4 regions of the Streptomyces sp. NPDC046465 genome follow, and region 1 is predicted to be linked to each of the others. Evidence: riboswitches for the same ligand, from Rfam matches in the RefSeq annotation. Region 1 holds a riboswitch; each other region holds the start of a gene.
The links. A riboswitch is a leader RNA that binds a small molecule or an ion and turns the genes downstream of it on or off. The one in region 1 is predicted to bind cobalamin.
Positions count from the first base shown of each region.

Region 2: it holds a riboswitch for cobalamin, as region 1 does, so the genes downstream of both, metE (5-methyltetrahydropteroyltriglutamate--homocysteine S-methyltransferase) here and ABZ953_RS28610 (CbtB-domain containing protein) in region 1, are expected to answer to the same signal.
Region 3: it holds a riboswitch for cobalamin, as region 1 does, so the genes downstream of both, ABZ953_RS24205 (cobalamin biosynthesis protein) here and ABZ953_RS28610 (CbtB-domain containing protein) in region 1, are expected to answer to the same signal.
Region 4: it holds a riboswitch for cobalamin, as region 1 does, so the genes downstream of both, ABZ953_RS14375 (ribonucleoside-diphosphate reductase subunit alpha) here and ABZ953_RS28610 (CbtB-domain containing protein) in region 1, are expected to answer to the same signal.

Region 1 covers NZ_JBEYZK010000020.1:13,365-21,077, reverse strand. Annotated here, with positions in the region: gene ABZ953_RS28635 (class I SAM-dependent methyltransferase) at 1-102, shown strand, start outside; gene ABZ953_RS28630 (VOC family protein) at 120-596, opposite strand; gene ABZ953_RS28625 (arylamine N-acetyltransferase) at 659-1,477, opposite strand; gene ABZ953_RS28620 (MMPL family transporter) at 1,953-4,172, shown strand; gene ABZ953_RS28615 (DUF3048 domain-containing protein) at 4,313-5,305, opposite strand; cobalamin riboswitch at 5,525-5,667, shown strand; gene ABZ953_RS28610 (CbtB-domain containing protein) at 5,704-5,925, shown strand; gene ABZ953_RS28605 (CbtA family protein) at 5,949-6,710, shown strand; gene ABZ953_RS28600 (hypothetical protein) at 6,748-7,050, shown strand; gene ABZ953_RS28595 (histidine phosphatase family protein) at 7,061-7,642, opposite strand; gene ABZ953_RS28590 (hypothetical protein) at 7,653-7,713, opposite strand, start outside.
Region 2 covers NZ_JBEYZK010000005.1:171,009-178,721, forward strand. Annotated here, with positions in the region: gene metE (5-methyltetrahydropteroyltriglutamate--homocysteine S-methyltransferase) at 1-1,972, opposite strand, end outside; cobalamin riboswitch at 2,136-2,371, opposite strand; gene ABZ953_RS10015 (DUF6629 family protein) at 2,579-3,223, shown strand; gene ABZ953_RS10020 (hypothetical protein) at 3,534-4,331, opposite strand; gene ABZ953_RS10025 (hypothetical protein) at 4,514-5,269, opposite strand; gene ABZ953_RS10030 (GNAT family N-acetyltransferase) at 5,807-6,331, opposite strand; gene ABZ953_RS10035 (TetR/AcrR family transcriptional regulator) at 6,407-7,063, opposite strand; gene ABZ953_RS10040 (alpha/beta hydrolase) at 7,178-7,713, opposite strand, start outside.
Region 3 covers NZ_JBEYZK010000015.1:184,930-192,642, forward strand. Annotated here, with positions in the region: gene ABZ953_RS24195 (putative cobaltochelatase) at 1-667, opposite strand, end outside; gene ABZ953_RS24200 (cobyric acid synthase) at 741-2,288, opposite strand; gene ABZ953_RS24205 (cobalamin biosynthesis protein) at 2,285-3,274, opposite strand; cobalamin riboswitch at 3,385-3,517, opposite strand; gene ABZ953_RS24210 (hypothetical protein) at 3,662-3,886, opposite strand; gene ABZ953_RS24215 (inorganic phosphate transporter) at 3,899-5,233, opposite strand; gene ABZ953_RS24220 (class II aldolase/adducin family protein) at 5,546-6,256, shown strand; gene ABZ953_RS24225 (alpha/beta fold hydrolase) at 6,343-7,479, shown strand; gene ABZ953_RS24230 (hypothetical protein) at 7,634-7,713, shown strand, end outside.
Region 4 covers NZ_JBEYZK010000008.1:84,929-92,641, forward strand. Annotated here, with positions in the region: gene ABZ953_RS14365 (cytochrome P450) at 1-92, shown strand, start outside; gene ABZ953_RS14370 (ribonucleotide-diphosphate reductase subunit beta) at 160-1,182, opposite strand; gene ABZ953_RS14375 (ribonucleoside-diphosphate reductase subunit alpha) at 1,182-3,617, opposite strand; cobalamin riboswitch at 3,748-3,881, opposite strand; gene ABZ953_RS14380 (GNAT family N-acetyltransferase) at 3,945-4,451, opposite strand; gene mctP (monocarboxylate uptake permease MctP) at 4,551-6,194, opposite strand; gene ABZ953_RS14390 (DUF3311 domain-containing protein) at 6,191-6,460, opposite strand; gene ABZ953_RS14395 (YbdD/YjiX family protein) at 6,571-6,747, opposite strand; gene ABZ953_RS14400 (carbon starvation CstA family protein) at 6,768-7,713, opposite strand, start outside.

The sequences.
Region 1 (7,713 bases):
GCCGACGCCGGGTTCGACGTGCGGCTGCTCCCCCTTGAGGAGTTCGGCCGCCGCGCCGACGGCAGCCCTCACTGGCGCCTGGTGGTGGCCCGGAAGGTGTAGGGGGTGCCCCGCCGCCCCTACTCCGTGCCGTCGGCTGCCGCCCGCAGTGCGGCGATGTCCAGCTTCTTCATGCCGAGCATCGCCTGCATGGCACGCTGGGACCGCCCGGGATCCGGATCGGCGATGAGCTCGCCGAGCACGACGGGTACGACCTGCCAGGACAGGCCGTACTTGTCCTTCAGCCACCCGCAGGGGCCCTCCTCGCCGCCCTCGGAGAGCGCCGTCCAGTAGTGGTCGACCTCCTTCTGGTCCGCGCAGCCGATCTGGAAGGAGACGGCTTCGCTGAAGGTGAACTCCGGCCCGCCGTTGATCGCCGTGCAGGGCTGGCCGTCGAGCACGAAGTCCACGGTGAGGACGGTTCCGGCCGGGCGCGGGGCGCCTTCTCCGTAGTACGAGACGTTCTTGATCTCCGAGTTCGGGAAGACCGAGACGTAGAACCGCGCGGCCTCCTCGCTCTGCAGGTCGAACCAGAGGTTGGGCGTGATCCTGGGCATGGCGCTCTCCTGTCGCATACGCGGCGGTCCTGTCCGCTCTTCGCGTCTGCCTATGTGGACCGTCATACCGCCCGGAACTCATCGCCACGCGCCGACGGGTTCGTGTCCCGCACCTGCGGTTCGCGTTCCAGCACGATGCCGAAGTACTGCTCGTACGCCGCGAGCACCTCGGCCTCCGTGGCCAGTTCGGTGGTCTGCCGCTCGCCGTCCGCCGCGGTGGTGGTCAGGGTGCGGCCGCTGAGGGTGACGCGTCCGTCGTCGGTGAGCAGGGAGCAGACCAGGGACCGCGTGAAGTGGGAGTCGGGCGAGGTGCGGTGGTACCAGGCGCCGCCCCTGAAATCGGCGAGCGCGCGGGGCCGCGGCTCGGCGAGGTACTGCCGCTTGCCGTCCTGGGCGACCTCCAGATCACCTTCCGGCGTCTGGGTGATGCGGAACGTGCCCGCGGGGTCGGCCTGCTCGCCCCGGTCGCCGAAGGCCAGCGGCAGCAGACTGTGGGCACCGAAACCGACGTCGGCGAGCCAGTCGCCGCCGTCCTCGGTGCGCACGCGCAGCGCCAGGTGGTCGTAGGGGATGCCGAGCACCTCTTCGTCCCCGTACACCCGGGCCTGCAGCAGCGTGACGTCGAAGCCGAGAGCCGTGAGGAGCGCGGCGAACGCACCGTTGAGTTCGTAGCAGAAGCCACCCCGGCGCGCCTTAACGACCTTCGACACCAGAGCCTTGTCGGTGAGCTCGATGTCCTCCCCGAGATGGACCGAGAGGTTCTCGAAGGGAACGCTGCGCAGATGCGCGACGTGCAGGTCGTGCAGGGCCGGGCCGGTGGGCGCGGTGGGGCGCCCGGCGCCGATGCGCCGCAGGTAGGCGTCGATCTGTTCGGAGTCCATGGACACCAGTGTGGTCGGGGAGCGCCGTCCGCGGAAACGAGCTCCGGCAGGAGGCCGGGCAAGGCCGTGGACAAGGTGCTTCCCGCACAGGCGCTGATCTCTCGGACAGCGGAAACAGGCCACCTGGCGCGCATCCCCGCACGCGGCACCGGCGTCAATGCGTGAACGATGCAGGTAAATGGGCGGCGGTACGGCCCGGCAAAAGGGGAGCGGAAAGTTCCGCGCCAATGACGCAGAAGTTGTTGACACGTGACTGCACCCTGTGGTTGAGAAAGGGAGATCGGCTCTCCTCCCAGGGGATGACTCCGCGCGCGGCGCAGTACAGCGGCCGTGGGTCGATAGTCCGGCTCGCAGGCGGACTTGTTCCCCTCGATCGGCGGTGAGGATGGAGCTATTCCTGCTGGACCCGCTGACGTGCGCCGATCGCACCGGCAGAGGGTCGTCCGCACCTGACTCGACGGGAGTCCCCTTCGCCGTGGCTACGTTCCTGTACAAACTAGGCCGCTTCGCCTTCCGGCGACGCCGCTACGTGGCGCTGCTGTGGGTGGTGGCGCTGGCGGGGGCCATTTTCGCCTCCTCGGCCGCTCCAGCCCCGCCCGAAGACTCCTTCTCGATGCCGGGTACGGAGTCGCAGAAGGCCTTCGACCGCCTTGAGGAGCACTTCCCCGACGCCAGTGCCGACGGAGCGAGCGCGCGTGTCGTGATCCGTGCCCCCAAGGGCGAGAAGCTCACCGAGGGAAAGCCCAAGAGTGAGGTCGACAGGCTCGTCGACGCGATAGGCAAGGGCCCGCAGGTGTCGAGCGTCGACGACCCCTACGCGGCCAAGTCCGTCAGCAAGGACGGCACCACCGCGTACACGTCGGTCACCTACAAGGTGCCCGCCACCGAGCTCACCGACGACGCCCGGGACGCGCTGACCAAGTCGACCGACACCACCCGTGACGCTGGCTTCACGGTCGAGACCGGCGGCGACGCCGTCATGGCCGAACAGGAGATGGGCGGCAGCGCCGAGCTCATCGGCATCGCGATCTCCGCGGTCGTCCTGATCCTCACCTTCGGCTCGCTGATCGCCGCGGGCATGCCGCTCCTTACCGCGCTCATCGGCGTCGGCATCGGCATCTCCGGCATCGCGGCGCTCGGCAGCACCCTCGACCTCTCGGCCACGACCTCCACGCTCGCGATGATGATCGGCCTCGCCGTCGGCATCGACTACGCCCTCTTCATCGTCTCCCGCTACCGAGCGGAGATAGCCGAGGGCCGTACCCCGGAGGAAGCGGCGGGCCGGGCCACCGGAACCGCGGGCTCCGCCGTGGTGTTCGCCGGTCTCACCGTTGTCGTCGCCCTCTCGGGCCTCGCGATCGTCAACATCCCGATCCTCACCAAGATGGGTCTGGCCGCGGCCGGCACCGTCGTGATCGCCGTCCTCATCGCGCTCACCATGATCCCCGCGCTGCTCGGCTTCGCGGGCCGCAAGGTGCTGCGCCGCAAGGACCGCAAGAAGCCCGCGGGTTCGCTCATCGACCCGCACGCCAAGCCGAAGCTCGGCACCCGCTGGGCGCGGTTCGTGCTGCGCCACCCGCTCTCCGTGCTCGTGGTCGCCGTCCTCGGCCTCGGAGCCGTGGCCGTCCCGGCCGCCAGCCTGGAACTCGGCCTGCCCGACGAGGGCACGTCGGCGCCGGACACCACCCAGCGCAAGGCGTACGACATGCTGTCCGAGTCCTTCGGCGCCGGCTTCAACGGCCCGCTGATGGTCACCGTCAGCAAGGACTCCGGAGTGGCGGCCGCCGCCAAGACCGTCGGCGACTCGATCGGCAAGATCGACGGAGTCGCCGCCGTGACCCCGGCCCAGTCCAACAAGGCCGGCGACACCGCCATCATGAACGTCGTCCCGAAGACCGGGCCGAGCGACCACGAGACCGAGGAACTGGTCAAGTCGATCCGCTCGACCGCCGACGGCCTCGGGTCCGACACCGGTTCCGAGATCCTGGTCACCGGCCAGACCGCGATGACCATCGACTTCTCGCAGACCCTGGACGACGCCCTCCTGCCCTACCTCGGACTGGTCGTCGGCCTGGCGTTCCTGCTCCTGATGCTGGTCTTCCGCTCGATCCTGGTCCCGCTCAAGGCGGCGCTCGGCTTCCTGCTCTCGGTGGCCGCCGCGCTCGGCGCCGTCGTCGCGGTCTTCCAGTGGGGCTGGCTCGCGGACATCGTGGGCGTCGACCAGCCCGGTCCGATCATGAGCATGATGCCGATCTTCATGATCGGTGTGGTCTTCGGCCTGGCGATGGACTACGAGGTCTTCCTCGTGACCCGGATGCGCGAGGCGTACGTCCACGGGGCGCGCCCCGGCGAGTCGGTCGTGACCGGCTTCACCCACGGCGGACGGGTCGTGGCCGCGGCCGCGATCATCATGATCAGCGTCTTCTCCGGCTTCATCATGGAGAACGACGACATGATCAAGATGATGGGCTTCGGCCTGGCCATCGCCGTCCTCTTCGACGCCTTCGTCGTCCGCATGGCGATCGTGCCCGCGGTCCTCGCCCTGCTCGGCAAGTCCGCCTGGTGGCTGCCGCGCTGGCTGGACAAGCTCCTGCCCAACGTGGACGTGGAGGGCGAGAAGCTGCACAAGAACCTCGGTGACACCGGGGCACCCGACGCCGAGACGGACCGGGAGCTCGCCCCTGCGGGCAGGTGAGACACGACGGTCCGGCACGGGCGGGCCGGCCGGGGCACCCCTTCTCTGATGGGGAGTGCCTCGGCCGGCCCGCCCGGTCTCTTTTCCGGTTTTCCGGCCCGGTCGGATCCGGCACCCACCGGTCCCGACAGGGACGCGTCTCAGCCGTGGTCCGCGTAGACCATCCAGACCTGCCCCGGGGCGAAGGGCATCGGCTCGCCGTTGGCGCGGGTGAACGCGGTGCCCCCGGTGGCCGCGGCGCGATTCCAGCGCGTGGCATAGCTCTGGCCGTCGCGCAGCACCAGCGCCCGGCCGCTGCCGACCGTCTCGATGTACGGCGTCACCGCGCCGTTGACGTCCTTGAAGCGCGAAGGGCGCATGTTCACGTACTGGATCACGACGGTGGGAGCGCCGAGCCGGGTCCCCGCCGTACTGAGCGCCGGGGCACCGTCGAAGGAGGCGAGCCACCGGCGCTCCCGCGGCGACCAGTCGAAGGTGTGGCTGGCGCCGGAGTAGCGGACGGTCCGGCTCCCGGTGGGGGCGCCCCCCGCCGGAGCCGGGCCGAAGCGGAAGCCGATGTCGGTCGGACGGCCGGCCTGCGGCGCCGAACGCAGCAGCGCCCGCGGGTGTACGAAGAGGTCGTGCGGGGCGGTCCTGGCGCTGTCACGGAAGTAGGCGCGCGGGACGCGGTCGTGCGGGCGGGCGTACAGCGGGGCTTCCCTGAGCACCTTCTGCAGGGCGCTGCGCACCCCGGAGTAGGCCAGCACGGGCCGGCCGAACTGGCGGAGGAGTTCGGTGTCGGACTCACGCGCGCTGCGCACCGGGCCGACGGACTCCGGCACTCTGCTGGAGTACACGCCCATCAGACGGCTCATGCCGCCCTCGACCTTCTCCACGTAGACGATGTCCGCCTGGTCGAGACCGGTGTGCGGCCGTGCTGCCCGGGAGTTGTCGAACTTCACGGCGAGGACCGGCCCCTGGCTCGCGAGCTGCCCGGTGAAGGGCGAGGGGGTCCGGTGCGCGACACCGTCCCCGTGCGCCGGGGCGCTCGCGGACGAGGGGGCGCTCACGGCGAGCGTCGCCGTGGCGACCAGTGCGAGCACGCGTGTGCCGAGACGGGTGCGGCGGGTGGCCCGGACTGTCCTGGCTGCCATGGGGGCGTCTCCATTCGTGTCCATTCGCGGCGGAACCGGTGTTGCCTGAGGCAGCCGCAGGTTTACCGCCCCGGACCCCGGCCCCAATCGCCGCTGGGCCATCCACCACCGCCACATCACGCTTTCCGGGGACCTTCCGCGCGGCTCCGCCCCGAACGGCGCTCCGGCATGCGTGTCCACTCCTCCCCGGTGCGCCGTCGTCGGCCGGCCTTGGCCATGAACGCGCCACGCGGTACCGTCACTGCGATATCGACGACAGCTCGACGGAAGCCGGTGTGAGCCCGGCACGGTCGCGCCACTGTGTGCGAGCGGTACCCCTACCGCTCGTGAGTCAGACCCGTGGCTGTCGTCCTCCGCACCACCGAGACGGGACGCGAACTCCCGAAGGAGGCACCGCCATGGCGCACCATGTCGCTCAGCCGACCGCCGACGCACCTGCCGTACCGCTCAAGCTGCCGTTGAAGGTGATCGCCCCGTGGGCGGTCTTCTTCGGGATCCTGATGCTGATCCTGCTGTACTTCGTCGGCGCCGAACAGGGCGCCACCTCCGTGTTCAGCGGCGCGGAGGTCCATGAGTGGGTGCACGACGCCCGCCATCTGCTCGGCTTCCCCTGCCACTGACCAGGGGGAACCGAAGCCCGCTCATGAACTCGACAACCGTACGCAACCTGCTCGTTCGAGGCATGCTCGCCGGTCTTGGGGCCGGCGTGCTCGCCCTCGTCATCGCCTACTGGCTCGGTGAGCCGAACGTCGACGCCGCCATCGGCTTCGAAGAGGCGCACGCCGGCCACTCGCACGGCGACGAGGTCGAACTCGTCTCGCGGAGCCTGCAGTCCACGGCCGGCCTCGCCACCGGTGTCCTCGTCTACGGGGTCGCCTTCGGCGGAATCGCCGCGCTCGCCTACAGCTTCGCCCTCGGCCGCGTCGGCCGGTTCGGCCCGCGGGCGACGGCGCTGCTCCTTTCGGGCTGCGCGCTGCTCGCCGTCTACGTCGTGCCGTTCCTGAAGTACCCGGCCAACCCGCCCGCTGTCGGCAACCCCGACACCATCGGCAAGCGGACCTCCCTGTATCTGCTGATGATGGTGCTCAGCGTGCTCCTCGCGGTCGCCGCGACCCTGCTGGGCAAGCGGCTCGCGCCCCTGCTCGGTGCCTGGTACGCGACCGTCGCGGCCGTGCTCGGCTTCGCCGTGGCCATCGGACTGGCCTATGAGTTCCTGCCGGTGATCAACGACGTTCCCGAGCACTTCCCGGCCGCGCTGCTGTGGCGTTTCCGCCTCTCCGCCCTCGCCATGCAGGCGACTCTGTGGTGCGCCTTCGGCCTGATCTTCGGGGAGTTGGCGCAGCGCCTGCTGCTGCCGAAGCCCGCGGCGCCGACGTCCGGGAAGTCGGTCGCGGCGGATCGGTAGGACCGGGACACGGCACGGCGACGAATCGAGGAGCGGAGTGCCCGGACACCCCGAGCCGCGCCACATCACCCTCGGCGGACATGCGGCGGTCGCGCTGACCCCCGAGGAGTACGCGCAACTGATCGCGAGCCGTCGGCAGATCGGCGGGCAGAGCGCACGGGTGAGGGTGCTCGCCCAGCAGGCCAAGCGGACCGAGCGGCTCCTGCGCGACCTGGAGGAACTGGTCGGTGCCTGCCCGGCGGAAAGGTGCGCCGTCGGCGATCCGGCGGCCCCGCAGACCGCCTGCGTGCGGTGCACGGTGGCCGTGCTGCTGGCCCGCCACCGTGACCAGGGCCGCTGAACCGCGCGCGTCACGCGGCGCCGAGCGGCCCGCCGAGCCGGATGTTCCAGCGTCCGGAGCGTCCGCTGAGTTCGGTCGTCGACAACGGCAGCACGTCGAATCGCCAGAACGCGGACAGCGGAGCCCCCGTGGCGTGAACGGCGGCCGCCCGCACCACCTCGGGCTCCACGACGGCGACGACGCGTCCGGACGGAGTGTCCGTCCGGGGCGCATCCAGCCACCGGCCCACACGTGTGCACACGTCGGCCACGGACTGGCCGCCCGGGGCCGCCGTCTCCGGCTCGGTCAGCCAACGGGCCACCGCCTGCGCTTCCGTGGCACTCACCTCCGCCAGTGGCCTGCCGCGCCACCTGCCCGGGTCGAGGCCGGCCAGCGACGGCACTTCCAGGCCCGTTCCGAGGCCGAGTGCGTCCGCCGTCTGCGCGCAGCGCACACCGGGGGAGAGGAGGACCCGGCATCCCGTGGGCAGGGATCCGGCCGCCCGGCGGGTCTGCGCCGCGCCGGGCGGGTCGAGGGGCTCGTCGTCGCCGAACACGCCGCGCCGCGCCGCGGCGGTCATGGCAGGCGAGACGAGCAGTACGCGCGTGGTCACGGACGTCCTTTCACTGGTCGGGCGTTGGGGATGACCGGTCACGCCCCTCCACGGGGCAGGGGACGAAGGCG
Region 2 (7,713 bases), on a different contig from region 1:
ACATGTGCGTATGGATCTGCGTGTCCGGACGCACCCCGCTCGTGGTGAGGCGGAAGGACTCGGTGGCCCAGGCCAGGTAGGCGGGGTGGTCGGCGGCGCGCAGCGGCAGCGTCTCGCGCAGGGCGGGCTCGTCGACCTGGATGACCGACGTCCCGGCCGTCTCCAGGTCGACGACCTCGTCGCGCAGGGCGAGGGCGACCTGGCGGGCGGTGTCGCCGAGGGGCTGGTCGTCGCGTACGAAGGACCAGGCCAGCATGGTGACGGGGCCGGTGAGCATGCCCTTGACGGGGCGGCCGGTGAGGGACTGGGCATACGTCGTCCAGCGCACCGTCATCGGCTCCGGCCGCGAGATGTCACCCGCGAGGATCGGCGGGCGCACATAGCGGGTGCCGTACGACTGGACCCAGCCGTGCTGGGTGGCGAGGTACCCGGTGAGCTGCTCGGCGAAGTACTGCACCATGTCGTTGCGCTCGGGCTCGCCGTGCACCAGGACGTCGATGCCCGCCTTCTCCTGGAAGGAGATCACTTCCTGGATCTCGGCCTTGATGCGCTCCTCGTACCCGTCGCCGTCGATCCGCCCGGCCCGCAGGTCGGCGCGGGCGGCCCGCAGTTCACCGGTCTGCGGGAAGGAGCCGATCGTCGTCGTGGGCAGCAGCGGGAGGCCGAGGCCGGTCCGCTGGGCCGACGCACGCTCGGGGTACGGCTGGGAGCGGCGGGCGTCGGCCTCCGTGACGGCCCCGGTGCGGGCGCGGACCTCCGGGTCGCGGGTGATGGGGGAGCCGGTCCGGGAGGCCAGATCGGCGCGGTTCGCGGCGAGTTGGGTGGAGATCGTGTCGGTGCCCTGCGCCAGGCCCCGGGCGAGGGTGACGATCTCGGTGGTCTTCTGGCGGGCGAAGGCCAGCCAGCGCAGGATCTGCGGCTCGATGTCCCGTTCGAGGGCCGCGTCGACGGGGACGTGGAGCAGGGAGCAGGAGGCGGCCACGTCGACCCGGTCGGCGAGACCGAGCAGCGTGCCGAGCGTGGTGAGGGACTTCTCCAGGTCGTTGACCCAGATGTTGCGTCCGTTGACGACACCCGCGACAAGGCGCTTGCCGGGCAGCCCGCCGACGGCCGCGAGCGCGTCGAGGTTGGCGGCGGCCGCGTCGGTGAAGTCGAGGGCGAGACCGTCGACCGGGGCCTTGGCGAGCACCGGAAGGGCGTCGCCGAGCCGGTCGAAGTACGAGGCGACGAGGAGCTTCGGCCGGTCGGGGAGGGCGCCGAGGTCACGGTAGGCGCGCTCGGCCGCGTTGAGCTCGGCGGGCGTGCGGTCCTGGACGAGCGCGGGCTCGTCGAGCTGGACCCATTCGGCGCCCGCCGCGCGCAGGTCGGCGAGGACCTCGGCGTAAACCGGCAGGAGACGGTCGAGGAGGGTCAGCGGGTCGAAGTCGGCGGCCACTCCGGGCGCGGGCTTGGCCAGCAGGAGGTACGTGACCGGGCCGACGAGGACGGGCCGCGCCGTCAGACCCAGAGCCCGTGCCTCCTTGAACTCCTCGACCTGCTTCCTCGAGTCGGCCCGGAACACCGTTCCGGGGGCCAACTCGGGCACCAGATAGTGGTAGTTGGTGTCGAACCACTTCGTCATTTCCAGCGGCGCCACATCCTGGGTGCCGCGCGCCATCGCGAAGTAGCCGTCGAGCGCGTCCGCGTCGACCGCGGAACGGTGCCGCTCGGGGAGGGCACCGACCATGACGCTGGTGTCGAGGACGTGGTCGTAGTACGAGAAGTCGCCGGTCGGGACTTCACCGATGCCTGCGTCGGTGAGTTCCCGCCAGTTCGAGCGGCGGAGCTCGGCGGCGGTGTCCCGAAGGGCGTCCGCGCTGACGCGGCCCTTCCAGTAACCCTCGATCGCCTTCTTGAGCTCCCGGTCGGGGCCCTGGCGGGGGTAGCCGTACACGGTGGCCCGTGCTGCCGCGGCTGCGGGCTTGGTGGTCACGGAGATCTCCTTCGCGAGACGAATCCCTGAGATCCCGGAGACGGGACGAGAGCGCGAAGGGTGGCAGCACCGGGCGGGTCCGGATCGCGTGGTCGGCGCGGTCGCCCGTCTGGTGTGTACGCCGACCCGCCCTCGAGGTCACCGAGATATCCGCGCACGAATGGTTCGCGCACGGACAGCGGGCAGGTCTTCGGACTCGCGGGCCCGTCCACCGCCTTCGTGAAGAAGGCGGGCGGACACCTACTGGCCGTCGCTTCCCAGAACCGGACTCCGGTCCCAGTGCGTGTGACGGCGGTCGTTCCCGCTCACCGCTGCGGGGCAGTCCCGGATTCACACCGGGTTCCCTCTTGCGACGCTCCCGCCTGGCGGACGGGGCGAACCAGCTGTACCGATCACCATACGGGGCCACCCGCCGGTGGACCGCGTCGCGTTGAGCATTCAAATGGTGAGGTGGAACACGTGATGTTCGTGCTTCGCCGACGTGGAGAGCGGGAAAAGGCACGGTCCGGCGTGTCCTGAGTCTTGTCCTGCGCGCGCGCCTGCCCGGGGTCCCCGAAAGGGTCGGCCGACGCGCTCCCGGGCCGGGGTGGCCGTACCGTTGCTGCCATGTGCTGGAGCGAGACGGCCGACCTCGTCGCGGGCGCGGGCATCACGGCCGTGGGGGTCGCCTCCGTGACCCTGGCGGCCCGGCGCCCCCGTGACCTGCCACTGGCCGCGCTGCCGCTCCTCCTGGGCATCCACCAGATCATCGAGGCCGCCGTCTGGCACCACGACGGCGGCACCGGGCCCGCCACCGTCGCCTGGGCCGTCATCGCGCTTCCGCTCCTTCCCCTGTGGGTACCGGCGGCCGTGCTGTGCTCCGCGCCGCCGAGCGCCCGTCGCCGTCTGCTCGTCCCGCTGGCGGCGGGCATCGCGACGGCGGCGACGCTCGCCTGCGTACTGGCGACGCGCACCGTGACGGCCGAGATCCGAGGGCACACCGTCGGATACTCCCTGGGACTGCCGCAGGCGCAGCTGATCATCGTCGGCTACCTCCTCGCCACCATCGGCTCCCTGCTCCTGTCCGGCGACCGCGGCCTGGTCCTCTTCGGCGTCCTGGTGGCGGTCGGGGCCGCGGTGACCGTCGTGCTGTGGCGACAGGAGTACATCTCGACGTGGTGTGCGTTCGCCGCGGTGTGCTCGGTGGTCCTGCTGCTCTGGGTCAGCAGGCGTCGCCCGGGGCCCGATACGTCCCAGGGGGAGGTTCGTTGACAGAGGGAGGTGAGGCAGTCGGGGAGCCTCAGAGAGCGCCTGCTGGCTCTCGGTTCCCCGCAAGCGCACGACGACCGGCCGCTTCCCGGTGAGGACGCGGCGGTACGGGCGTTCCGCGGGCGGCGTTCCCTTGCGGGGCTCGACGCGCCCCGGAGCCCTCGGCCCCGCCGGATCGCCCGAGCCGGGACCCGCAGCCGACGACCCCCCTGCCGACCCGTAGGTTCCCCCGGCGGACGGCGGCGCTCCGGCACCGCGGCGCGACGGCTACCTCTGACGCGCCGATCCGGAGGCCACTCCGGCGGCCGGTCGGCTACCCCCGGCACTCCTGTTCCCGGCGACCGGCCCCGCTGAGCAGATCGACGCGCTGCGCCGCTCCCTCCTTGAGGACGTAGAGGGTGCCGTTCCCGGGCGACCAGTCGCGGGGTACGAGGAAGATCCGGTCTCCGGAGACGTGGAACAGGCGCAGGCCCGCGTACTCGTACGCGTACTGGCTTCCCTTGTCGGTGACGCGCCGGAAGCAGCTGCCGCCGCCCCGGATCATCAAGTCCTTCTCGCTGAAGACGACGACGGCGGGGAAGTCGCTCCGGAGGGTCCGCTCGGTCAGTTCCGCGCGGCCGCGGCCCGCGATCGCCGCGTACGCCGACACGGCCCAGAACAGTGACAGGACGCAGAGGAACAGCGTGAGCCCCCATAGCCGCAGGTCCCGGCGTGTGCGGGTGCGGGGGTACGCGTTGAGCGCGAAGCCGCCGATCGCGGTGAGCGGGAGGAGCAGGTCGAACAGCCACGGGCTGAGCGGATACAGCGGCACGAGGACGACGGGCACGGCCCAGGCGAACCGGAGCACCCGCACGGCGCGGGCGAGCCGCTCCGCTTCGTCCGCCACCCGGCGGAGCAGCCCGAGCACGCCGAGCGCGATGCCCGCGGCCAGCCAGGCGGGGAGATAGAGAGCACCGACGCTGCGCAACAGATAGTCGCTGGTGGAGAAGTGGAACACGGTCTCGCGCAGCCCCAGCGCCTTGGTCTCGGCGTCGGTGCTCGCCCAGCCGAAGTAGAAGAGGACCGCGGTGAGAAGGGTGACGAGGGATCCGATGGCGCCGACGATCTCCACCCAGCCGACTCTGGGGTCGGAGGGCGGCGTAGGCGGAGGCGGTGGTGCGGGTGGGGGCGGCTGGGGTTCCGGGTCGGGTGGAGGGTCGGGGCTCGGGTCAGGTCCGGGTTCCGGCTCCGGCTCCGGTTCCGGTTCCGGCTCCGGTCTCGGTTCGGGTTCCGGTTCGGGGGCCGGGGGCTCGCTCATCGGGCGAACGCGTTCGCCGGGCCGGGGGAGCCGGGTGAACGCGACAAGGAAGACGGCGATGGCGACCGCGAGGGAGATGGCGCTGTGCCGCTCCAGTCGAGGGTGAAGGCCGCCCGTCTGGCCACCCTGGCTCCGTTCTTCGTCACGAGCGTCACGTCGATCACCGTCGGGCGCAGGCCGCCGAAGTCGTCAGGCCCCGGCAGGTTCACGGCGATCGATCCGTCCTTGCAGCATCTCGCCTTGTCCTCCTCGTCGCCGAAGGGCTTCAGGGGGACTGGATCCGTCAGCTCCCGTGCGCGCAGCTCCACGGTGGCCGGCGCGTCCGGCCAGGTGCCTTGGAAGTAGGCGGTCGAGCCCGGCGTGTACGTGGAGTCCGTGGCGGAGATCCCGCTGGCGCAGGCTGCCGTACCCGTCGGGGCGGGTCGCAGCACCACTCGCTCGCCGGGGTGCTGACGGTAGTAGGCGACGAAACGTCGCAGGACCGCGAACGCGTCCCCGTCCTTGCAGAGGTACCCGGTGTTCCCCGGCCGGTACCCGGCTGAGCGCAGCCCCGCCTCGGCCTTGACGGCAATGGCCAGTCCGCCGGTCTCGCCCTGCGCGGCCTTACAGATCCCGGCGAGCCCTTCGATGGTCTTCCAGGCCTGCGGAGTCGCCGAGTCGTCGATCCGCCTGCCGGGGTCGACCGAGGTGTTGTAGGCCTGTCGGCACTCGCCGTTCTGCAGTAGGTCGTACAGGCTGTCAGGCTCGAACACCTCGTCCGTGTTGGGCGACTTGGGCCCCCACGGCAGCCAGCCGGGCGGCTTCCCGCCTCCGTGGCCGCCCCCGCCGCCCCCGGCGCTGCCACGGTCACCGTCCTCGCCCCCGTCTCCACCGCCGGTCTGCCAGGACCCACCCGAGGCCCCAGCTGAAGTTCCGCCCGAGGACCCACCCGAGGCCTCACCCGACGACCCGCTGGTCGTCCCGCCCCCCGAGCCCCCGCCGCCCCCCGCGGTACCCGTTCCACCGCCACCGGTGTCCGTCCCCGTGCCCCCGTCCAGGGACCCCGAGCCACCTCCGCCACTCCGTGCCCCGCCGCCGGGTGACGCCACTCCTCGTATCCCGAGGAACAGCCCCACCACCAGCACGAACCCGACGACGGCATAAGCCCACATCGGCACCCGAACGACACCTGAACCAGAGCGAACAGCCATGACGGCACCCCCGTAACGCCTCCTTTCATCATGCTGTGGAGGCGTGGTGCCCGGTATCCCTTTAGCTGATGGATGGGTGGGCCACGAAGAGCCCGGGGCTCACGGGCGCCAGTACAGCGCCGGGTCGGGATGGTCGACGAAGCCGAGGTCCCGGTAGAGCGGTTCGCCCTCGGGGGAGGCGTACAGGTCCACGCGGGAGGCCTCACGCGCGCGAAACCAGTCGAGAAGTGTCCGCATGATCGCCCGGCTGTGGCCGCGCCGCCGGTACACGGGGTCGGTGACCACGCCGATCACATGGCCGACCCGTCCGTTGGGGTTGTGCGGACCGGGGAACCATTGGTCGACGGAGCCGATGCCGCAGGCGGCGAGGCCGTGTTCACCGTCCACGACGAGGATGCGCGCGGAGTCCGCCGTCAGCCGGTCCCGCAGTACCGAGGTGAGGTTGCGGCGCCATTCGTCCTGCTCCGGCGAGGGGTTGAAGTACTCCCCGCCGAGGGTCTCGAAGAGCAGCGCCCGCAGCCGCACGAGCTCGGACAGATCGGCCTCCACCGCCTGGCGGACGTCGGAGCGGAGAGGGGTGAAATGCGCGCCACGCCGGGTGAGTTGTTCGGTGGGCTGTCTCATGACGATCACCCTGAAGTAATGACCTTGTGCACAACAACCCTTACCAACTGTGTGCCAAGCAGGCCGGACAGGCTCTCAGGTCCTGGCCGGGGGGTCCGTCAGCCGAAGGCCGTTCTCCCAGATCGTGTTGAGCGTCGTGACGAGTCGCTCGTACGGAATGCGCTGCCCGAGCACGAACACCATGTACGCCATGCGGCTCACCATCACGGACAGGGCGTGCGCGGTGATCAGCGGGTCCAGGCTCGTGTCGGCCTGGCCACTCTCCTGCAGGGTCCGGATGAGTTTGGCGTTGCGGCGGGCGAAGGCGTTGCCGCGCTCGATGCGCAGCGCCATGAACTGCTCGTCTACCTGGGCGACTTGCTCGAACAGCGCCATGAGGCGCGCGTTCTTCTTGTACGCGCGCAGGTATTCGCGGTTCGAGGCGTCGATGAGCTCACGGGGATCGGTGATGCCGGTGCGCTCGCGCAGGTGCGGGTGGAGCATCTCCTCCTGCACCTGCTCGACCAGCGCCTGGAAGATCTCGTCCTTGCTGTTGAAATACGTGTAGAACGACCCGGAGGCGACGTGTGCCGCCTTGGAGATGTCCGTGATGCGGGCGTCCAGATACCCGTCGCGTTCGAAGACCTCGCGGGCGGCGGCGATCAGGGCGTTGCGCGTCCTGACGCCGCGGGCGCTGCGGGGCGTGATCGGTTGCTTCTGGCCGCCGTCTGCGGCCGGGGCCTGGGCAGCCACTGCGATCCATTCGCTGGAGGTCGAACCTGTGCGTACCGATTCCGTACGTACCGATTCAGTACGTGTCGCTTCCGTACGTATAGGTTCCGTACGTGCCGGTGGCAGCGGATGCTATCAGCCGACCCCGGAGACGAACTCCAGGAGAGCGGCGTTCACCGCGTCGGGCCGCTGCTGCTGGATCCAGTGGCCCGCGCCGTCGAGCACGATGTTGCCGCGCTGATCAGTCAGCATCCGGTCGAGGTCCTTCGCGGGCATGAACTGCGCGACGACGTCCTTGGACCCGGTGATGAACAGTGCGGGCTGCGTGACGCGACGGTCGGCCAGGTGCTCGGTGAGGACCCAGTTGCGGTCCAGGTTGCGGTAGTAGTTGAGGCCGCCGGTGAAGCCGGTCCGCTCGAACGTGTCCACGTAGTAGGCGAGTTCGTCGTCGTCCAGCCACGGGGGCGGCGACAGCTCGCCGTCGGCGCGCTCGGTCCGGTCGGCCCACTCGGGGGAGTAGATCTCCTTCGTGACGAGCGTCCTGCGCACGTCCCGGTGGAGAGCGGCGTCCGCGACGCCCGGCTCCTGGAACCACACCATGTAGAAGTCCTCGCCGAGCCGCTCGCGCAGGATCGGCACCGGCGCCACCGGGGCCCGCGGCGTCACGGGCA
Region 3 (7,713 bases), on a different contig from region 1:
CGTCGTCGTAGGCGAGCCTGCGCCGTACGACCTCCACGCGCTGGTCGGTCTCGCGGGACGCGGCCACCTCGACGGTGAGCCCGAACCGGTCGAGCAACTGCGGTCGCAGCTCGCCCTCTTCGGGGTTCATCGTGCCGACGAGCAGGAAGCGCGCGGCGTGCCGTACGGAGACGCCCTCGCGCTCCACGTAGGAGGCGCCCATCGCGGCCGCGTCCAGGAGGAGGTCGACCAGGTGGTCGTGGAGCAGATTGACCTCGTCGACGTAGAGGATGCCGCGGTGCGCGTCGGCGAGCAGGCCCGGCTCGAAGGCCTTCACGCCCTCCGCGAGCGCCCGCTCGATGTCCAGGGCGCCGACGAGCCGGTCCTCGGACGCGCCGACGGGCAGCTCGACCATCCGCGCGGGCCGCGCGGTGGCGCCGCCCACCTCGTGCGGGCCGTCCGGGCAGTTCGGGTCGGCGGCCTTCGGATCGCAGGAGAAACGGCACCCGGCGACGACCGGCACCTCGGGAAGCAGCGCCGAGAGCGCGCGCACGGCGGTGGACTTGGCGGTGCCCTTCTCGCCTCGTACGAGCACACCGCCCACGGCGGGCGAGACGGCGTTCAGCAGGAGCGCGAGCCGCAGGTCGTCCTGGCCGACGAGAGCGGTGAACGGGTACGGGGTGGTCACTGAGCCTCCTTGATGCGGTGGTGCGAGTGGTGCGAGTGGTGCGAGTGGTGCGTGGTGATGCTCATGACGGGGGTCACGACGGCGCGCCGGGCGCGATGAACGGAAGCCCGCCCGGCGCGCCGTTCTCGATCAGGCCCAACAGGCCGTCCGTGTCCGCGTGTTCCTCGATCAGGTCGCCGAGCAGGTCGAGCTGTTCCTCGCGCAGCGTCCCGAAGCTGGTGTCGGGTGCGGGGACGAAGCGGCGCCCGGCCGCGCGGGCGACCTCGGTGAGGAACCGGCGCCGGAACGCGTCGCTCTCCAGCGACCCGTGCCAGTGCGTGCCCCACACCTCGCCGACCCGGCAGCCGTCCAGGAAGGGCTCCCCGCCCAGGACTTCGGCCACGCCATGGTGGATCTCGTACCCCTCGACGGGCTCGCCGAGGGCCGCGCCCACCGGCCGGGCGAGGGTCTTCTCGCGGGCGAACCGCACCCGCACCGGCAGCAGCCCGAGCCCGTCGACGGACCCGGCCCGCGACTCCACCTCGTCCTCGATGCGCTCGCCGAGCACCTGGAACCCGCCGCAGATCCCGAGCACCGGGCGGCCCTCGGCGGCACGGCGCGCCAGCGCGTCCGCGAGGCCGCGCTCGCGCAGCCACCGCAGGGCGCGCACGGTCCCGCGCGTGCCCGGTACGACCACGAGGTCGGCGTCGACGAGTTCCTCGGCCCGGTCCACGAACCGCACGACGACACCCGGCTCGGCCGCCAGCGCGTCCACGTCCGTGAAGTTGGACATCAACGGCACCGCGCACACGGCGACCCGCAGCACGTCATCGCCGACCGGCGGGGCCACCACGGACTCGCGGACGGCGCCCCGCAGGGACACCCGCAGGCCGTCCTCCTCGTCGATGCCGAGCCCGTGCTGGAACGGCAGCACACCGAACGTGCGCCGCCCGGTGAGCCCGTGCAGCATGTCGAGCCCGGGTTCGAGGAGGGAGACGTCGCCCCGGAACTTGTTCACCAGGTAGCCCGCGACGAGTTCCTGGTCGGCCGCGCTCAACAGCGCCGTCGTCCCGAAGAACGACGCGAACACCCCGCCCCGGTCGATGTCCCCGACCACCAGGACGGGGAAGCGGGCGGCGCGCGCGATGCCCATGTTCACGATGTCGGTGCGCCGCAGGTTGATCTCGGCGGGACTGCCCGCGCCCTCACAGATCACGGCGTCATACGTGCCCCGGAGTTCCTCCAGACACCCCACGACGGTGTCCAGCAACTGCGCCTGCCGCCCCCCGTGCAGCCTCTCCCCGGGGGACGGCCCCCCGGACCCCCCGAAGAACCCACGCGCACTCATCTCACCCACGGGCTTGCCCATGAGTACGACCTGGCTGGAGCGGTCACTGCCGGGCTTGAGCAGTACGGGGTTCATCAGCGCGCTCGGCTCGACGCGGGCGGCCTGCGCCTGCATGGCCTGCGCCCGGCCGATCTCCGCCCCCTCGCGGGTGACGAAGGAGTTGAGGGACATGTTCTGCGCCTTGAACGGCGCGACGGACACACCCTTGCGGGTCAGCCACCGGCAGATGCCCGCGGTGACGACGCTCTTCCCGGCGTCCGAGGTGGTCCCGGCGACCAGCAGTCCGCCACTCATGCTCTTCTCCCCGCTCCCGCTCCTGCTCCCGCTCCTGCCCTTGCCCCTGCTCTTGCCGACCGCAGTGCCCAGCGCGCGCCCACCACGGCTCCGAGAGCGAGCAGGCCGACCCGTCGGGACAGCTTGGCGGCCCGCTCGATGTCCCCCGCGGCGACGTCGCGCCCCGCCGCGTTCAGCACGGGCCGGTGCTCGACCCGCCCCCCGTAAGAGAGCGTTCCCCCGAGCCGTACGCCCAGTGCCCCGGCGAAGGCGGCCTCGACGGGCCCTGCGTTCGGGCTCGGGTGCGCGTCCGCGTCCGCGCGCCACGCCCGTACCGCTCCCGAGGGCGAGTCACCGGCCAGCGCCGCGAGGCCCGCGGTGAGCCGCGCGCCCGGCCATCCGAAGACGTCGTCGAGGCGGGCGGCGGCCCAGCCGTAGCGCCGGTACCGGGGCGACTTGTGGCCCACCATCGCGTCCAGCGTGTTGACGGCCCGGAACCCGACGAGCCCGGGGACGCCGCCCAGCGCGCCCCACACGAGCGCGCCGACGACCGCGTCGGAGGTGTTCTCGGCGACGGACTCCACCACGGCCCGCGCGATCCCGTCGGCGTCCAGCGCCTGCGGGTCCCGCCCGCACAGGTGCGGCAGCCGCTCCCGCGCGACCTCGATGTCCCCGGCCTCCAGCGCCCCGCCGATGGCCCGCGCCTCCCGCGTCAGCGACGTACCGCCGACCACGGCCCAGGTCGCGGCGGCGGTCAGCGCGACGGATCCGGCGGCCGAGCGACGTACGAGAGAAGAAGCCAGCGCGGCGGCACCCGCCGCGCCCCCGGCGCACACCACGGCGTGCAACGTGCCCCACCCGCGGTGGTCGCGCCACAGCACCCGCTCGACGGCACCCGCGGCACGGCCGAACGCGGCGACCGGATGGCCCCGGCGGGGATCGCCGAGCAGCAGGTCACCGAGGAGGCCGGCGGCGGCGCCGTACGCGAAGTCGCGATCGGCACTCATGCGCTTCAGCCCGCCGCTGCGCTGAGGAGAGGACTCGTACTCAGGGGGAGAGGCGGCACCGGGCGGCCGAGCATGGCGATATGTCCTCACTCAGGGTGTCCGCGCCCTGGTTCGACGTGATCGGCGGCGAGAGTTCCTGGCTCGCGGGGAGTGTCTCCCCGGTGACAGTGGCGGGACCGCGCCGGATTCGCACCGGCTTCCTCTTCTGCCGCCGTAGTTGGCCCCGGCAGTCCACCACGGCCCGCGAAGGCCCGTCAACTCGCTGTTGACCTGCGACGGGAGAGTGTGTTGGGCCCCACATGCCGGGCCCAGATACGGGGTGCGGACACACGCGTGGGGCGCGGAGCGTTCGCACGCTCCGCGCCCCACCCGGGAAGGCCGCTGCCGTCAGGCGACGATCAGGAAGATCCCGTAGGCCACCGCCGCCGCGCACAGGGCGAAGCAGGCGTACGCGCCGGTGCGTGCGAGGGAGGCGGAGCCACCGGCGGTGGCGGTCGCCGTGCCCTGCTTGGAGAGTCCGACGATGCCGAGGGTGAAGAGGCCCACCAGGGCCACGGTCACCGCGAGACTGACTCCGAAGACGGAGCCGAGAGCTGCCCAGTCGATGCTCATGCTGGTCTGTCCTTACACGGTCGCGGGCCGGGCGGGGTCCGCCATGGCGCCGGTCGTGGTGGTGGTCGGGGCCGCCGAGACGGTGGCCTTGACGGTCCCGCCCGCGGGGGCGGAGGCGGCCATCGCGCCCACGGGGGGCGGCGAGACGGCGGCGATCGCGGTGGTCACCACGCCCGCGGGCTCGGCGACCGTGCGGCCGTCAATGCCGTCAATGCCGTCAATGCCGTCAATGGCGTCGTGGCGGATCTCGTCGTCCGTGACGTTGGTGTGGTCGACGGCGTTGCGCCGGGAGAGCGCCCAGATCACGCCCGACCCCGCGATCAGGAGCGCCGCGGTGACCGTGATGCCCCAGGGGCCCTGCTTGGTGAGGAACTCGGCACCCGCGCCGACCAGGCCCGCCGCCGGCAGGGTCAGGCCCCACGCGACGAACATCCGGGTGGCGGTCGACCAGCGGACCACGCCGCCCTTGCGGCCGAGGCCCGCGCCCATCACGGCGCCCGAGCAGACCTGGGTGGTGGAGAGCGAGAAGCCGATGTGCGAGGAGGCGAGGATCGCGGTCGCGGCGCTGGTCTGGGCGGCGAAGCCCTGCTGCGGCGCGAGGTCGGTCAGGCCCTTGCCCATGGTGCGGATGATGCGCCAGCCACCGAGGTAGGTGCCGAGCGCGATGGCGATGCCGGCCGAGACGATGACCCACATCGGGGGGTTGGCGCCGGGGTTCAGGACGCCGCCCGTGATCAGGGCGAGCGTGATGATGCCCATGGTCTTCTGCGCGTCGTTCGTGCCGTGGGCCAGCGAGACGAGCCCGGCGGAGGCGATCTGCCCGGCGCGGTAGCCCTTGGCGGTGGCCTTCTGGTCCGTGTTGCGGCCGATGCGGTACGTCAGGCGCGTGGCCAGCGTCGCGGCGATGCCCGCCACGAGCGGGGCCGCGACGGCCGGGATCAGGATCTTGGTGACGACGGTGCCGCCGTTGATCGACGACCAGCCCTGCGACATGACCGCGGCGCCGATGAGTCCGCCGAAGAGGGCGTGGGAGGAGCTGGAGGGCAGGCCCACCAGCCACGTCATGAGGTTCCAGAGAATCGCGCCGACGAGCGCGGCGAAGATGACCTCGGTCTTGAGGCCGTCCTCATTGACGATGCCGCCGGAGATCGTCTTGGCGACTTCGACGGAGAGGAAGGCGCCGACGAGGTTGAGTACGGCGGACATGGCCACCGCCGTCTTGGGCTTGAGAGCGCCGGTCGAGATGGTCGTCGCCATCGCGTTGGCAGTGTCGTGGAAACCGTTCGTGAAATCGAACACGAGAGCGGTAACGATCACGATCCCGAGGAGAAGCGTGATGTGTTCCATTTACCCAGGCTTCTGTTGGACGTCAGTGGCATGTGGAACGTAGGCAACCAGGGTGAACGGAAAGTGAACTGGGCCGGGCGGTGCGGTGACCCGAAGCGGAGTGCCCTTGCTCCGTATTGAGCTGGTGTCTGATCCCGATCGTACGGAGCGTGGGCGGGATCCCCGCAAACGGGGCGGAGTGTCGGGTTCCGCCATCCGGCGGCGGCCCGGCGCGCACTTCTCGGTCCGGTGCCCGGATCCGGTGGGGAGATGCTGGTCACCCGGTGGCCCGAAGCCGTAACCGGAATCCTTTTGGGCTGGCAGGATCACCGCATGACTGAGCAGCGGCAGGGGCAGGGGCAGCGGCATGGCCAGGGACAGGGGCAGCAGGTGGACGGGGACGCGCTCGCGCGGGCCTGGGACGAGCTGGTCGGGACCGCCCGCAGGACGGTGCGGGACGGCCTGGTCGTCGGCACCTCGGGCAACGTCTCGATACGGGTCGGCGACACCGTCCTGGTCACCCCGAGCGGGGTCCCTTACGACAGGCTGCGGCCCGAGGACGCCCTCGGCGTCGACCTCGAAGGCCACCGGGTCCTCGGCGGCCTCACGCCCACCAGCGAACTGCCCATGCACCTCGCGATCTACCGCGACACCGGCGCGAGAGCGGTCGTCCACACCCACGCCGTACACGCCACGGCCGTCTCCCTGCTGGTCACGGAGCTCCCCGCCGTCCACTACATGACCGGCGCCCTCGGCGGCCCGGTCCGGGTCGCCCCGTACGCGCTGTACGGCACCGAGGAGTTGGCCGAGAACATGCTGCACGCCCTGCGCGAGCGCACCGGCTGCCTCCTGCAGAACCACGGCACGGTCACCTACGGGGACAGCCTCGACCAGGCCTACGACCGCACGGCCCAGCTGGAGTGGATGTGCCGCCTCTGGCTCACCGCCGCCGCGATTCCCGGCCACACCCCGACGCTCCTCTCCCCGGACCGGCTGCACGAGGCGGCACAGAAGCTGCGGGGATACGGCCAGTCGGCCACCTGAGCCACGGCTTCGGCCACCTGAGCCACGACTCACCCGGCGGGTACCGCCCACTGGCCTCCAGGGCCTCGCCCCCGGACACTGGGACGGTGCGCCCAGCCAAAGCGACGGCAGCGGCCGTCACCGCAGTAACAGCCGCCCTAGGAACAGCCGCAGCCGCGATCGCGGCGGGCCGGTTCGCCAGCGACGCCGCCCTCAAGGCGCCCGCGGGCCGCCCCCTGCCGACCGAGCCACGCCTGACCGTGCACGCCACGGCCGCGGGCCAGATCAGCCTGACCCGCGCCCTGGCGAGCCGCCGCCCCGGCACGTACGGCCTGAGCGGCAACGGCACCCACGCGATCGTCGGACCCGTCCTGGAGTCCGCCCCGCACGAGGCCGACACGGTCGTACGCCGCCTCGAAGCCGTCACCCACGGCTCCCTGGACCCCGGCGCCCGCGTCTGGCTCACCCCGCAGGTCCACATCGGGGACCCGCGCTCCGCGCTCGGCATCGACCACACCGACGTCGACATCCCCGGCGAGCTCGGCACACTGCCCGCCTGGTTCGTGCCGGGCGCCCGGGACACCTGGGTCATCACCGTGCACGGCCTGGGCACGACCCGCGAACACCCCATGGTCGTCATGGACTCCCTGAACCGCCTGCGGGTCCCGGTCCTCGACCTCGCCTACCGCGGCGACGCGGGCGCGCCCCGCTCCCCGGACGGCCTCGGCCACCTCGGCGAGACGGAGTGGCGCGACCTGGACGCCGCCCTGCGCTACGCCGTGCGCCGGGGCGCCGAGCGCGTCGTCCTGCACGGTTGGTCCACCGGCGCCGCCATGTGTCTGCACGCCGCCGCGCACTCGGCGCTGCGCGACCGCATCAGCGGCCTCGTCCTCGACTCCCCGGTCCTCAACTGGGAGACCACCCTGCGCGCCCTCGCCGGTGCCCGCCGCACCCCCGGACCGCTCCTTCCGCTTGCGGTCCGTGCGGCACAGGGGCGCACGGGGCTGCGCGGCGACCGGATCCTGGCGGCGGCGGGCCCCGGCGTGCTGCGCGTGCCCACGCTGCTCGTGCACGGCCCCGACGACGCCGTCGCGCCCTGGGGCCTCTCCCGGCAACTGGCTGCTCAGCGCCCCGATCTGGTCACCCTGCACCCTGTGCAGGACGCGCCGCACGGCGCCATGTGGAACGCCGATCCGCAGGGCTACGAAGAGGTGCTCAGGCGCTTCCTCACGCCCTTGCTGTGACGCTGCGCACGTGCTGTGACGCTGCGCACGCCCTCCGGTACACCCTCCCGTACACCGTGCCGCACACCGCGCGCGGCCCCGGCGCGCGGCGTGCGAACGGCCCCCGTCCCCATTCCGTTTGGGTTTTCGGACCGTCAACAGGAAGACTGTTCCCGTGACGTCCCGTACCCCGCGCGACTCCAGGCTCCGACTTGTCCGTGCGCCCTACCAGAGGGCCGAAGAGCGAGGAGAAGC
Region 4 (7,713 bases), on a different contig from region 1:
GCCTGGAGCGGGTCGAGGAGACCGACACCGGCACCCGGGTCGGCATCACCCTCCACCCCAAGCGGCTCGTCCTGCGGGCCCAGCCGCGCTGAGCACACGAGAGTGCCCGCCCCGTCGCACCGGACGGGACGGGCACACCAGGGTGCGCCGGGGGGCAGGCTAGAACTCGTCGTCGAAGGAGACCGAGCCCTCGACCGCGACCTGGTAGGCCGAAGGACGCCGCTCGAAGAAGTTGGTCAGCTCCTGGACTCCCTGGAGCTCCATGAAGGAGAACGGGTTCTCCGATCCGTAGACCGGCGCGAACCCGAGCCGCTGTAGCCGCTGGTCGGCGACGCACTGCAGGTACTCGCGCATCGAGTCGGTGTTCATGCCGGGCAGGCCCTCGCCGCACAGGTCCCGCGCGAACTGCAGCTCGGCCTCGACGGCCTCCTTGAGCATGTCGGTGACCTGCTGCTGCAGCGCGTCGTCGAAGAGCTCGGGCTCCTCCTTGCGGACGGTGTCGACGACGTCGAAGGCGAAGCTCATGTGCATCGTCTCGTCGCGGAACACCCAGTTGGTGCCGGTGGCGAGGCCGTGCAGCAGACCGCGCGAGCGGAACCAGTAGACGTAGGCGAAGGCACCGTAGAAGAAGAGGCCCTCGATGCACGCGGCGAAGCAGATCAGGTTCAGCAGGAAGCGGCGCCGGTCGGCCTGGCTCTCCAGCTGGTCCAGCTTGTCGACCGAGTCCATCCACTTGAAGCAGAACTCGGCCTTCTCGCGGATGGAGGGGATCTCCTCGACCGCGTCGAAGGCCGCCGCGCGGTCCTCCGGGTCGGGCAGATAGGTGTCGAGCAGCGTCAGATAGAACTGGACGTGCACGGCCTCCTCGAAGAGCTGACGGCTCAAGTAGAGCCGCGCCTCGGGGGAGTTGATGTGCTTGTAGAGCGTGAGCACGAGGTTGTTGGAGACGATCGAGTCGCCGGTCGCGAAGAACGCCACCAGGCGGCCGATCATGTGCTGCTCGCCGGGCGAGAGCTTGGCGAGGTCGGCGACGTCGGAGTGGAGGTCGACCTCCTCCACGGTCCAGGTGTTCTTGATCGCGTCCCGGTAGCGCTCGTAGAAGTCCGGGTAGCGCATGGGACGCAGGGTCAGCTCGAAGCCCGGGTCGAGGAGGTTCTTCTCGCTGTGTGTCGTGGAGCTCATTACTGGCAGGCCTCGCAGGACTCGGGGTTTTCCAGGGAGCAGGCGACGGCTTCTTCGGCCGTGGCCTGGGCGGGGACGGGGGCGGGGGCGGTGGCGGCCGCGTTCGAGCCGCCCGCCGCGCGCGCGATGCGCGTCGCGGGGCGCGAGCGCAGGTAGTACGTGGTCTTCAGACCCTGCTGCCAGGCGTAGGCGTACATCGAGGAGAGCTTGCCGATGGTCGGCGTCTCCAGGAAGAGGTTGAGCGACTGCGCCTGGTCGAGGAAGGGGGTCCGCGCGGCGGCCATGTCGATCAGGCCGCGCTGCGGGAGCTCCCACGCCGTGCGGTAGAGCGCGCGCACCTCCGCGGGGATCCAGTCGAATCCCTGCACCGAGCCGCTGGCCTCGCGCAGCGCCTCGCGGGTCTGCGCGTCCCACATCCCGAGCCGCTTCAGCTCCTGGACCAGGTAGGCGTTGACCTGGAGGAACTCACCCGACAGGGTCTCGCGCTTGAAGAGGTTGGAGACCTGCGGCTCGATGCACTCGTAGACGCCCGCGATGGACGCGATGGTGGCGGTCGGCGCGATGGCGAGCAGCAGCGAATTGCGCATGCCGGTCACGGCGATACGTTCCCGCAGCGCCGCCCAGCGCTCCGGCCAGGCCAGCTCGACGTCGTAGTGGTCGGGGTGCAGGACGCCGCGCGCGGTGCGGGTCTTCTCCCAGGCGGGCAGCGGGCCGCTGCGCTCGGCGAGGTCCGCGGAGGTCTCGTACGCGGCGAGCATGATGCGCTCGGCGATCCGCGTGGAGAGCGCCCGCGCCTCGGGGGAGTCGAAGGGGAGCTTCAGCTGGAAGAAGACGTCTTGCAGACCCATCGCGCCGAGGCCCACCGGGCGCCACCTGGCGTTGGAGCGGCCGGCCTGCTCGGTCGGGTAGAAGTTGATGTCGACGACGCGGTCGAGGAAGGTGACGGCGGTACGGACGGTCTCGTCGAGCCGGTCCCACGCGAGGTCGCCGTTTTCCACGAACGCGCCGAGGTTGACCGAGCCGAGGTTGCAGACGGCCGTCTCGCCGTCGTCCGTCACCTCCAGGATCTCCGTGCAGAGGTTGGAGGAGTGCACGGTGTGGCCGGGCTCGGCGGTCTGGTTCGCGGTGCGGTTGGCGGCGTCCTTGAACGTCATCCAGCCGTTGCCGGTCTGCGCGAGGGTGCGCATCATGCGGCCGTAGAGGTCGCGGGCCGACATCGTCTTCTTGGCGAGCCCCGCGGCCTCGGCCTTGCGGTAGGCCGCGTCGAACTCATCGCCCCACAGGTCGACGAGCTCGGGCACGTCGGACGGCGAGAACAGCGACCACTCCCGGTCGGCGGCGACCCGGCGCATGAACTCGTCCGGGATCCAGTGCGCGAGGTTGAGGTTGTGCGTGCGGCGCGCGTCCTCACCGGTGTTGTCGCGCAGCTCCAGGAACTCCTCGATGTCGGAGTGCCAGGTCTCCAGGTAGACCGCGGCCGCGCCCTTGCGCCGCCCGCCCTGGTTCACCGCGGCGACCGAGGCGTCCAGGGTCTTCAGGAACGGCACGATGCCGTTGGAGTGCCCGTTCGTGCCGCGGATCAGCGAACCGCGCGAACGGATGCGGGAGTACGAGAGGCCGATGCCGCCCGCGTGCTTGGAGAGCCGTGCGACCTGGTGGTAGCGGTCGTAGATCGAGTCGAGCTCGTCCTGCGGGGAGTCGAGGAGGTAGCAGGAGGACATCTGCGGGTGGCGGGTGCCGGAGTTGAAGAGCGTCGGCGAGGACGGCAGGTAGTCCAGGCGGCTCATCAGGCCGTACAGCGAGGCGACTTCGTCGACCGCGCGGGAGCTGTCGCTCGCGGTGTCCCAGTCGGTCTCGGCCAGGCCGCTCGCCACGCGCAGCATGAAGTGCTGCGGCGTCTCGATGACGTGCCGGGTGATCGGGTGGCGCAACAGGTAGCGGCTGTGCAGCGTGCGCAGGCCGAAGTAGCCGAAGCGGAAGTCGGCGCCGTCGGCGAGCGCGCTCTCCACGAGCGCGTCGAGCCGGGGAGCGTGCGCGGTCACGAAGGAGGCGGTGCGGTCGGCGATCAGGCCCTCGCGGTGGCCGACCGCGATCGACTGCGTGAAGGAGCGCACGCCCTGCGAGGCGGCCTCGGCGGTGATGGAGAGGGAGAGCAGCCGGGCGGCGAGCTTGGAGTACGCCGGGTCCTCGGAGATGAGCCCCGCGGCCGCCTCGGTCGCGAGCTCCCTGAGCTCGCTCTCGTCGGCCCTGGCCGACCGGCCGCGCAGCGCGGCGGCCGCCACCCGGCCGGGATCGGCGTCGGGGAGGTCGGCGGTGAGGTCGGTCAGGGTGCGCAGCAGCGCGGTCCCCGGCGCGTCGTTACCCTCGGGGCTTTCAGCGCTGTCACTGGGCCGCGATGCCAGCACTGACGCAGGTTCGGCAGGCGCGATGGTCACGTGGAGCTCTCCCTCGCTCGGCTCCGGGGCCTGAGGGAGAGATCGGTACACACGGGCACACCCGGGCAGGGCGGCACACCGCGTCCACCGGCCCATTCCACGAGGCCCGGACGGTCGGCACCCGGGCCGGACGACACGGGTGCGCTGCGGCAGGTCTTCGGACTCCGCGTACGACAAATGCGTACACGTCTACCGTTGCGGGACAGTTCCGGACTTGCACCGGATTCCCCTGCGGCGACAGCGAGCACGAGCATACATCTTGTGTCGCACTACTGAAGCAGGCCCACATCTTGTGTCGGATCGCGAGGCGGGCCCGGACGGTGGCCCCTAGAGTGTCAATGCGTAGGCGAGCAGCGGGAGGCCGGGGATCGGGTACCAGTCGCGCTCCGGGGCCCGTGCGAAGCCGAGGCGTTCGTAGAGCCGGTGGGCGGTCCGCATGGAGGGCGAGGAGGACAGGACGAGCCGGGTCCGGCCCGCTTCCCTGGACCGTTCGACGCAGCCGCGCACCAGGAGTTCGCCGACGCCGCGGCCGCGCGCCGTAGGCGAGACCGCCAGCATGCGGATCTCCGTCTCGCCGTCCCGTGCGATGTCGGCCATGGGGCCGCCGGACGGCACGAACGTCACGCCGCCCAGGAGGGCGTGGGGCGCCCCGCCGTCCGCCGCGGCCACCAGGATCTCGGCGTGCGCCGCGCGCCCCGCCACGTCCCGCAGCACGTGCAGATACCGGTCCGCCGCCCCGTGATCCAGATGCCCGCCGTCGAGATAGGCCTGCGCGGTGAGGTCGCCCAGCGTCTCGTACTCCTCGGGGCGTGCCCGCCTGATGGTGATGTCCATGCAGCGCAGTGTGCAACACGGGCACGGCAAAGGGCCGCCGGTTTTCCGGCGGCCCCTGTCACGTGCGGGTCCCTGTTACTGGCGGAAGGGGGGCGGGACTCAGTGCCCGGCGCCCGCGGTCGCCGTCGGCAGCTCCTGTACGACGCCGGGGTCGCCCGCGTCGGCCGTGTAGTCCTCCGGGGAGGTCTCGTCGATGCCGTCGGGGGCCTTCAGCGCCTTCAGGACGAAGGTGAGGACCACGGTCACGACCACGTTCAGGACGAACGCGGTCAGGCCGATGTAGCCGATCTCGCCGATGCCGGGGATCTCGTCGGACGAGCCGCCGAAGTGCTTCTGGGTCGGCGACGCGACGCCGTACGCGGCGAGCGTTCCGTAGGCCATGCCGACCGCCCAGCCGGCGAGCAGCGCCCAGCGGTGGAACCACCGGGTGAAGAGGCCGCCGACCAGCGCGGGCATCGTCTGCAGGATCCAGATGCCGCCGAGCAGCTGGAAGTTGATCGCGACCGTCTTGTCCATGGTGAGGACGAAGGCGAGCGCGCCGACCTTCACCAGGAGCGAGACCAGCTTGGAGACCTTCATCTCCTGCTGCGGTGTCGCGTCCGGCTTGAGGAAGTCCTTGTAGATGTTGCGGGTGAAGAGATTCGCGGCCGCGATCGACATGATCGCGGCGGGGACGAGCGCGCCGATGCCGATGGCGGCGAACGCGACGCCCGTGAACCAGTCGGGGAACATGTTCTCGAACAGCTGCGGAATCGCCAGCTGACCGTTCTCCACCTTCACCCCGGCCGCGATCGCCATGAACCCGAGCAGCGCGAGCAGGCCGAGCATCAGCGAGTAGAGCGGCAGGATGGTGGTGTTGCGGCGGATCACGTTGCGGCTCTTGGAGGAGAGCGTCGCCGTGATCGAGTGCGGGTACATGAACAGGGCGAGCGCGGAGCCGAGCGCGAGCGTCGCGTAGGTCCACTGTCCGCTCTGTCCGGGCGCGAGACCCGCGACGGGCTTGCCCGCCGCCTCGTTCGACGCCGAGAACTTGTCACTCGCCGCCCGGAAGATCTCGTCGAAGCCGCCGAGCTTGATCGGGATGTAGATGATGGCGACGGCGATGACGAGATAGATCAGGCCGTCCTTCACGAACGCGATCAGTGCGGGCGCGCGCAGACCGGACGAGTACGTGTACGCGGCGAGCACCGCGAACGCGATGAGGAGCGGCAGGTCCTTGATGAACCAGTTGGTGTCGGGACCGCCGCCGACGCCCATGACGTCGAGCACGGCCTGGATGCCGACCAGCTGGAGCGCGATGTACGGCATCGTGGCGAGGATGCCGGTGACCGCGACGGCCAGCGAGAGCCCCTTCGAGCCGAACCGTCCGCGCACGAAGTCGGACGTGGTCACGTATCCGTGCTTGTGCGAGACCGACCAGAGGCGCGGCAGGAAGGTGAAGATCAGCGGATAGACGAGGATCGTGTACGGCACCGCGAAGAAGCCCGCCGCGCCTGCCGCGTAGATCGCCGCGGGGACGGCCACGAACGTATAAGCGGTGTAGAGGTCGCCGCCGAGCAGGAACCAGGTGACCCAGGTGCCGAACGACCGGCCGCCGAGGCCCCATTCGTCCAGGCTCTCGGTCTCGGCCTTGCGCCAGCGCGCGGCCAGGAAGCCCATCGCCGTGACGGCCACGAAGAAGAAGATGAAGACGGCGAGGGCGATGCCGTTCACGCCGCCCGTTCCCGATGCGAGTGTGGTCACTGTCCGGCACCCCCCTGGGCCTGCTCGGCCTTGCGGGCGCGCTGGTCACGCTGCCACAGCTTGTACGCGATCATCGTGAGCGCCGTGGAGATGAGCACCCACAGCATCTGGTACCAGTAGAAGAACGGAATGCCGATCAAGGTCGGGTCCACCTTGGCGTAGGAGCTCACCCACAGCATCGCCACGAAGGGCGCGACGAGACAGACGGCGATGACCACGCGGACCGGTGTGACGACCGGTCTGTTCACTTCAGGCGCATCTGACATATCGCGGCTCCGTTCCCTCACTTATCCCATGCTTAACGTGCGGGAAATCTAAGCCACAGTCTCGCGGTATGGAACCCCCGTCCGGATAACGGACGGGTGAATGTCCCTGCTCAGCAGCAGCGGAACCCCTGACGGGGGTCCGACTCCTGGAGGTCTGTCCGCATGCGCTCAAAAGTGCGGCGGCTGGGGACGGTTGCGGTGGGATGGTCCGCGCGCATATGAGCCACGTACCGTTCGTACGCCGACTCGTCGGTCAACTCCCTGACGTACCAGCGCATCCAGCGCATGCCCCGCAGCAGCAGCGCCGTCACGAGGACGCCCCGGCCCCGGGCCCGGCGGCGGCCCGCTGTTCCCGGGAAGCCTCCTGCGCCTCTTGGGCCTCCCGTGCCTCCCGCTTCTCCTCGCTGGTCGCGAAGAGCCCGGCAGGCGCGGTCAACTTCGACTCCACGTACGGCGCTTCCTTCAGGCGAGTGGCTCCGGGAGCGCGGACGTGCTTGATGCACACCCGTGCCGCGTCCAGGATCACGATGACGACGAGCAGCGCGAGCGCCGCCGAAAGGACGCCGTCCACCGTGGAGTTGGTGACGACGGTGTGCATGTCATCCATCGACTTGGCGGGCGGCAGGACCTTGCCCTCGTCGATGGCGTCCTGGTAGTTCGCGCGCTGCTGGAAGAAGCCGACGCGCGGATCGCTCGAGAACACCTTCTGCCAGCTCGCGGTGAGCGTCACCGTCGCGTCCCAGGCGAGCGGGATCCCGGTGATCCAGGCCCACTTGAGACGCCCGGACTTCACGAGCAGCGTGGTGCAGACGGCGAGGGCGACGGCGGCGAGGAGCTGGTTGGCGATGCCGAAGACCGGGAAGAGCTGGTTGATGCCGCCGAGCGGCTCGTGCACGCCCACCCACAGGAAGTAGCCCCACAGACCGGTGACCGCCGCGCTGGTCAGGAGCAGTCCCGGCTTCCAGCTCAGGTTTTTGAAGGGCTTGTAGACGTTCCCGAGCATGTCTTGCAGCATGAAGCGGCCCACGCGCGTGCCCGCGTCGAGCGCCGTCAGGATGAACAGCGCCTCGAACATGATCGCGAAGTGATACCAGAAGGCCCGCAGCGAGCCGCCGGTGACCTTCGAGAAGATCTCCGAGACGCCGACCGCGAGCGTGGGCGCGCCGCCGGTGCGCGAGAGCAGCGAGGACTCCTCGACGTCCTTGGCGGCCTGCGCCAGATCGGCCGGGGAGATGGAGTACCCGAAGCCCGCG